DNA from 2 places in the Streptomyces sp. NPDC096324 genome. Region 1 is predicted to be linked to the other one. Evidence: riboswitches for the same ligand, from Rfam matches in the RefSeq annotation. Region 1 holds a riboswitch; the other holds the start of a gene.

The links. Region 1 has a riboswitch for cyclic di-AMP ahead of ACIQ7M_RS34060 (LysM peptidoglycan-binding domain-containing protein). Riboswitches for the same ligand answer to the same signal wherever they lie in the genome.
Region 2: linked by a shared signal. The riboswitch ahead of ACIQ7M_RS14640 (NlpC/P60 family protein) and the one ahead of ACIQ7M_RS34060 (LysM peptidoglycan-binding domain-containing protein) in region 1 are both predicted to bind cyclic di-AMP.

The regions. Positions count from the first base shown of each region.
Region 1 covers NZ_JBIWFK010000016.1:55,026-58,420, forward strand. The annotation lists gene ACIQ7M_RS34055 (HAD family hydrolase) at 1-538, shown strand, start outside; gene ACIQ7M_RS34060 (LysM peptidoglycan-binding domain-containing protein) at 616-1,386, opposite strand; cyclic di-AMP (ydaO/yuaA leader) riboswitch at 1,391-1,584, opposite strand; gene ACIQ7M_RS34065 (CocE/NonD family hydrolase) at 2,134-3,395, opposite strand, start outside.
Region 2 covers NZ_JBIWFK010000005.1:107,477-110,871, reverse strand. The annotation lists gene pcrA (DNA helicase PcrA) at 1-1,044, opposite strand, end outside; cyclic di-AMP (ydaO/yuaA leader) riboswitch at 1,501-1,670, shown strand; gene ACIQ7M_RS14640 (NlpC/P60 family protein) at 1,678-2,847, shown strand; gene ACIQ7M_RS14635 (tellurite resistance/C4-dicarboxylate transporter family protein) at 2,981-3,395, shown strand, end outside.

The sequences.
Region 1 (3,395 bases):
GGAGTTGGCGGAGACGGCGCTCGGGAAGATCGAGGCGGAGGTCGGGCTGCTGTACGCGGCGGTCGACCAGGACGGCGTGGACGGGCTGACGCTCATCGAGCCGGGGTACGTCATGCCGCATCCGACGCTGCCGGCGGTGCGGGTGCCGCGTCGGGACGACCTCTGGGCTGAGCCGATCAGCAAGGTGTTGCTCCGTCACCCGTCTTTGTCCGACGACGAGTTGGCGTCGGCGGCGCGGGGAGTGGTCGGTTCGCTGGCGACGGTCACCATGTCCGGGCCCGGCACCGTCGAACTCCAGCCATGCGGGGTGACCAAGGCGACGGGCCTCGCGCTGGCCGCTGCGCATCTCGGGCTCACGCCGGGCGCGACGCTCGCCTTCGGCGACATGCCCAATGACATCCCGATGTTCGACTGGGCGGCCCGGGGTGTGGCGATGGCCAACGCCCACCCGGAACTGAAGGCGGTGGCCGACGAGGTCACCTTGTCGAACGAGGACGACGGGATCGCGGTCGTCCTGGAGCGCCTCTTCGGCTTCTAGCGACACCGACGCACCCGCCGACGGGCCGGAAGGCGCCGTCGGCGGGTGCGGGTGAAGCGGGTGGGGCGGGGGTGGGATCAGTAGGCGCCGTTGACGTTGTCGATGGAGCCGTACTTGTCGGCCGCGTAGTTGCAGGCCGCGGTGATGTTGGCGACCGGGTCGTAGATGTTCGACGACGTGCCGGCGACGTGGTACGCCTGGAACGTGGGGTCGATCACCTGGAGCAGGCCCTTGGAGGGGATGCCCGCGGCGGCGTTGGAGTCCCAGTTGTTGATGGCGTTGGGGTTGCCGGAGGACTCGCGAATGACGTTGCGGTGGATGCCGTCGTAGCTGCCCGGGATGCCGGCCTTGGCCATGACGTCCAGGGATTCCTTGATCCAGCCGTCGAGGTCGTTGGTGTACGTCTTGGCGGCGGCCTGGGTGACGGTGGTCGCCTTGGACTTGGCGACGGCGGCGGTCGCGTTCGCCGTGGTGCGGACAGTCGTCGACTTCAGCGTCTTCGTGCCGACGGTCAGCTTCAGGCCCGGACGGATGACCGAGGGGTTGTCGCCGATGACCGCGCGGTTCGCCGCGTACAGCTTCTTCCAGCCACCGCTCTTGGGGTACTTCTTCGCCACCTTGGACAGGGTGTCGCCGGCGACCACCTTGTAGGTGATGAGCTGCACGTTGGGGACCACCGCGGTGTGGGCGGTCTTGGCCGCCTGGGGGGCCTGCGCCGGGGTGGCGGCGCTGGCGCCGGTCGCGCTCACGAGGGGGAGGGCGAGGGCGATGCCACCCGTTCCGGCGGCGATCATGCCCCGGGTGATGACGTTGGTCTTCATGCGGCGGTGCTTGGCTCGTACGGGCATGACGAAATGTCCTCTCCGACGCCTGCGAGGTGAGCTGTCGGGTTCGGGCGGGAGATGCCCGGCCGCGCTCTGGGCGCGGCTTCACCCCAAGCCGTTCCGGGTGTGTCCGGATCGGCGGCTTACCTGTGGTTCCCCCGCTCCTGCCGTGCGTGGGTCGATGGGTTTCCGGGCGGCGGCAGGATTCGGCGATCCGCCCGGGGTCGACCAGAACGTATGCGAGAGCACATGTCCGAAACAAGACGAGATTTGACCGCGAAGATCGCTTTGGCCTGGTTAATCAGAGGGTGAAAAGTCCGATTGTGCCGGAATTGGATCCTCAACTTGCCTTTCGCAAACGGGTTGATCCACTAGGAACGTCCGGCGGCGGCCCGGCGGACCGGTGACCCAACTCACGAGACCAAAGAGCATTAAGGCGCCACGAGGGGGTAATTCGGGCATTGCGCCCGCGTCGGCGGGCGCTTTCGGGCCTCGCGGAAGGCATCGAGCGGCCCCTGGCGCGGCGGGAATTGTGGCGCGGGACACATCGGTGGACGCGGCAGGTGCCGGGCGGGAGCGCCGGGCCGGAGGCGGGTCGAACCCCGGGGGCGCGCGGCGAAGTGGACGTCGTTTCAACCGAGTTCGGCGTGCGAGCGCCACACCGACGGTGAACTCCCGCGCCCGCAGGCCCGGTCGGCAGGCCCGGTCGACAAGTCCGGGCGACAAGTCCGGGCGGCAAGTCCGGTCGGCAAGTCCGGTCGGTCGGCCCGGTCAGCCTGCCGTGCGCGGGATGCGCTTCTCCCAGGTCCGGTGGAACACGACCTCGTCGCCGTTCCTGCAGACGAGTTCGTCGGTCGTGATGAAGTCCTCCGCGTCGCAGGCGATGGCGGAGACCGTCTCGACGCGGGCGTCCCACGGCAGGTCGGGCCGGTGCAGCCGGATCGACCAGACGGCGTGGGCGCGGGCGGACAGTGGGTCCGCCGCGTCGATCGTGTACGTCTCCCGGGCCTCCTCCGTGCATTCGAGGCCGTCGGGGAACATCCGGGTCCCGCCGCGCCCCGGGTCCACCTCCAGGCTCCAGGTCTCCGCGGCCACGTCGCGCAGGACCAGGCGCCGCGGGCGGGGCTCGTCCAGGGTCGCCGAGACGGTCACGCCGAGGGGTTCGGCCTCCTCCGGTTCCCCGAAGGTGATCGAGGGGTCCGACTCCGTCGCCCGTACCGGGAGTTCGAGGACGCTGCCGACCGGCTCCAGGGTGAAGCCGGCCTCCGAGCCCGGCTGGGGCCAGATCCAGGGCCAGTACGCGGAGGAGACGCCGAGCCTGATGCGATGGCCCGGCGGGAACGCGTAGCCGATGGCGTTCAGATCGAGGACCACGTGCTCCGTGGCGCTCGGCCGCCAGGGAACCGCCTGGTCGGGGCCCCGGCGTGCCGACAGGTTCAGAACACCCCGGGTGACGAGCGTGGACGCCCCGTCCGGGGCCACGTCGCACAGCCGGGCGATCACCTGGCCCCTGGGCGCCGCGGACGTCAGCCGCAGATTGACCCGGGGACGGCCCAGGACCCAGGTCTCCTCCGCCACCTCGAACTCGAAGCAGGCCGACCGGGCGTCCTCCTCCCGCTGGTCCGGCGGCAGGTCGGCGTCGTCGCCCGAGGGGAAGAGGCGGCCCGCGTCGACCCCCGTGTGCTGCGGGGACCGCACCGGCAGCGGGGCACCCTGGAGCGCGTACGCGACCGGGGTCACCGAGGGTGAGGGCCAGGCCGGGTCGCCCACCCAGCGGCCGGGGATCCGCTCGTACACGGTCGCCGGAGGGTGCGCGTCCATCACGTACGAGCGCAGCAGGGGGACGGAGAGCGCGTCCGTCGCCTCGTCGCGGAGCCAGTGGTCCCACCAGCGCAGCGTCTCCTGGAGGAAGCCGATCGCCGGGCCGGGCGGCAGGCCCCGGTCCGGGTACTGGCGGGACCAGGGGCCGATGAGACCTCGTACGCGATCCGGCGGCAGGTTCCGCACCAGGCGCAGCACCGTGTCCCGGTGCG
Region 2 (3,395 bases), on a different contig from region 1:
CTCCTCGAACTGGAGGATGTTGCGGATGGTCGCGCCGCGGAAGGCGTAGATCGACTGGTCCGCGTCACCCACGACGCACAGCTCGGCGGGCGCCAGGTCGAACTCGCTGGGCGGTACGTCCACGGGGTGCTCGGAGGTCCCCACGAGTTCCCGGACGAGGGCGTACTGCGCGTGGTTGGTGTCCTGGTACTCGTCCACCAGGACGTGCCGGAAGCGGCGGCGGTAGTGCTCGGCGACGTCCGGGAAGGCGCGCAGCAGGTTGACCGTGGTCATGATCAGGTCGTCGAAGTCGAGCGCGTTGGCCTCGCGCAGCCTCGACTGGTACATCGCGTACGCCTGGGCGAGGGTCTTCTCGAAGCCGTCCGCTGCCTGAGCGGCGAAGTCCTCCTCGTCGATCAGCTCGTTCTTCAGGTTCGAGATCTTGGCGCTGAACGACTTCGGCGGGAACTTCTTGGGGTCGAGGTCGAGATCACGGCAGACGAGCGCCATCAGCCTCTTGGAGTCGGCGGCGTCGTAGATCGAGAACGACGAGGTGAAGCCGAGCGTCTTGCTCTCGCGGCGCAGGATGCGGACGCAGGCGCTGTGGAAGGTCATGACCCACATCGCGTTGGCGCGGGGGCCCACGAGGGCCTCGACGCGCTCCTTCATCTCGCCGGCGGCCTTGTTGGTGAAGGTGATCGCGAGGATCTGGCCGGGGTGGACGTTCCGCTCGCCGAGCAGATGCGCGATCCGGTGCGTGAGGACGCGGGTCTTGCCCGAGCCCGCGCCGGCCACGATGAGCAGCGGGGAGCCCGAGTGGACCACGGCCGCGCGCTGGTTCTCGTTCAGTCCGTCCAGCAGGGCCGCGGGGTCCACGGCGGGCCGGGGCGCGCCGTCGCGGTAGTAAGCGTCCCGGCTCGGCGGCAGGTCGAACTTCCCGCCGAACAGATCGTCCGGAACCGGCTCCGGTACGTGATCGTCCTCGGGCGGCGGCGGGTGTTCGTCCTCGTGGGCCGCGGAGGGCTTGAGGTTCGCCAGGAAGCTGTCGTCAAAGAGGCTGCTCATCGCTCTCCGAGTCTAGGCCGCCCCACTGACAGCCCGCCGCCACCCCGAGAACTCGGCCCGAAGTCGTGACCAGGCACACGGCGGACACCAGGTGCTCACGGCTTCGCCCGCCGACACCTCACCGTCCGTGACGGCGCGCGACGGTCCGGTCACCCGGCGCGGGGCCGGCGCGGCGGGCCGTCCCGAGCCGCGACCCGACCGACGAGCGGTCGCCGCGACGCCCGGCCGCGTCATCCGGAGCGGGATGGGGCCGAGCGATGGAGCCGGCCGATGGGTCGGCGGGCCGCTTCCGGCGGCGCACGCGCCGATGGGTCTTCGGGCCGCTTCCGGCGGCGCGCGCGGCAATGGTCACGAAAATGTATCGGACGTATCGGGCATCAACCTTCACACGGGCCACACCGGTTGGCTAGCGTGCTCGAAGGCCGCTCGACCGCATCCGGCGAACACCGCCGGGCCGGGCGGCCTCCGCCCAATCCGGTGCGCCGCGAGGCCCTGGAGCCGGGGACCCACCGATTTTGGGGTGAATCGGTCCAACCGCCTTGTGGGGCACGGACCGTAGGGCAGCCTTCCGGAACCTCCCGCCCGAACCCGACAGCTAACTCGGCAGGCGGATGACGGAAGGAGTCGCCTCTCTTGGCGTCACACCGCAAGGCGCGTCCCACCGGTGCGCGCATCGCAGGCATACGGACCCCCGCCCTCGCCACGGCGGCCCTCACCTCCGTGGCCCTGCTCTCCCAGACCGCCAACGCCGCACCCTCGGCCGAGCCCCGGCCCAGCATCGAAGCGGTCTCGAAGAAGGTCGACGACCTCTACCACCAGGCCGAGACCGCCACCGACAAGTACAACGCGAACCGGGAGAAGACCGCCAAGCAGCGCGAGCGCGTCGACACCCTGCTCGACGACGTCGCCCAGCGCACAGAGAAGCTCAACACCGCGCGCGAAGAACTGGGATCGTTCGCCGCGGCGCAGTACCGCACCGGGGCCGCCGCGCCCGACACCGCGACCCTGCTGCTCGCGGACAACCCCCAGGACTACTTCGACCAGACCCAGTTGATGAGCCGCCTGACGAACCGCCAGAAGGCGGCCGTCGACGACTACATCACGGAGCAGGCCGCCACCACCGAGAAGCGGACGGAGGCCACCGCGAGCCTCGAGTCGCTGACCGCCTCGCAGAAGGCGCTCAAGACGTCCAAGGCCGAAGTGCAGCACAAGCTCTCTGAGGCCCGCGACCTGCTGTCGAAGCTGAACTCCGAGGAAAAGGCGCGCCTGGCGGCGGTCGAGAAGAAGAAGCGGGAACAGGCCGCGGCCAAGGCGGCGGAGCTGGCGCGGCAGCAGGCCGCCGCCGAGAAGGCCGCCCAGGCGCAGCCGTCGTCGGACAGCACGGGTGACCCGGCCGCCGGCTCGACGGCCGGGTCGTCGACGGGATCGACGGCCACGGGCTCCTCGTCGAAGGCGGCCGAGGCGCTCGCGTTCGCCCGCGCGCAGGTAGGCAAGCCGTACGTCTGGGGCGCCACCGGCCCGGACTCCTACGACTGCTCGGGCCTGACCCAGGCCGCCTGGAAGGCCGCCGGCGTCAGCCTCCCCCGCGTCACCTACGACCAGGTGAACGCCGGCACGACGGTCTCCCTCGCCGACGCCCGGCCCGGCGACCTGGTCTTCTTCTACGACGACATCAGCCACGTCGGCATGTACATCGGCGACGGCATGATGATCCACGCGCCGAAGCCGGGAGCGTACGTCCGCGAGGAGTCGATCTACTACGACGGCACCTCGGCGATCCACAGCGTGGTGCGCCCGGCGTAGCCCGGGAGCCGGAAGCCCCTCGCGCGGGGCACGCGTGCGGGCTCTCCCGATCCCCGCGCGCGTGCTCCGCGTTTTCGTCGCCGCCCGCGCGTGGCCCGCCCGCAACCGCTCCGCGGGTCCCTAGCATCGACGCATGCCAGAGACACCGGACATGACGGACACCATTCCGCTCCGCTCCTGGTGGGCGGGGTGGGCGCCCGCCGCCGGGGCCGCCGTCATGGCCACCGGCATCCTCTCGATCGGGCTGCACCTGACCGGCTACGAGGTCCTGTCCCGGATCGCGCTGTTCCTCGCGTCGCTCGCCTGGGTCGGTCTCGCCTCGGACTTCCTCGCCCGGCTGGTGGGCGACCGGGCGCAATGGGCGCGACGGGCCGGCACTCCCGCCGGGCTCGACGCGGTCGCGGCGACCACCGTGCTCGGTACCAGGTTCTCCACACTGGGGTGGCAGACGCTCGCCGAGATCCTGCTCGCGCTGTCGGCCGTGCTCTGGCCGGTCCTGCTGCTGAGCGTCCTGCGGCACTGGCGGCGCCGCATGGCGGGAGAGGTGT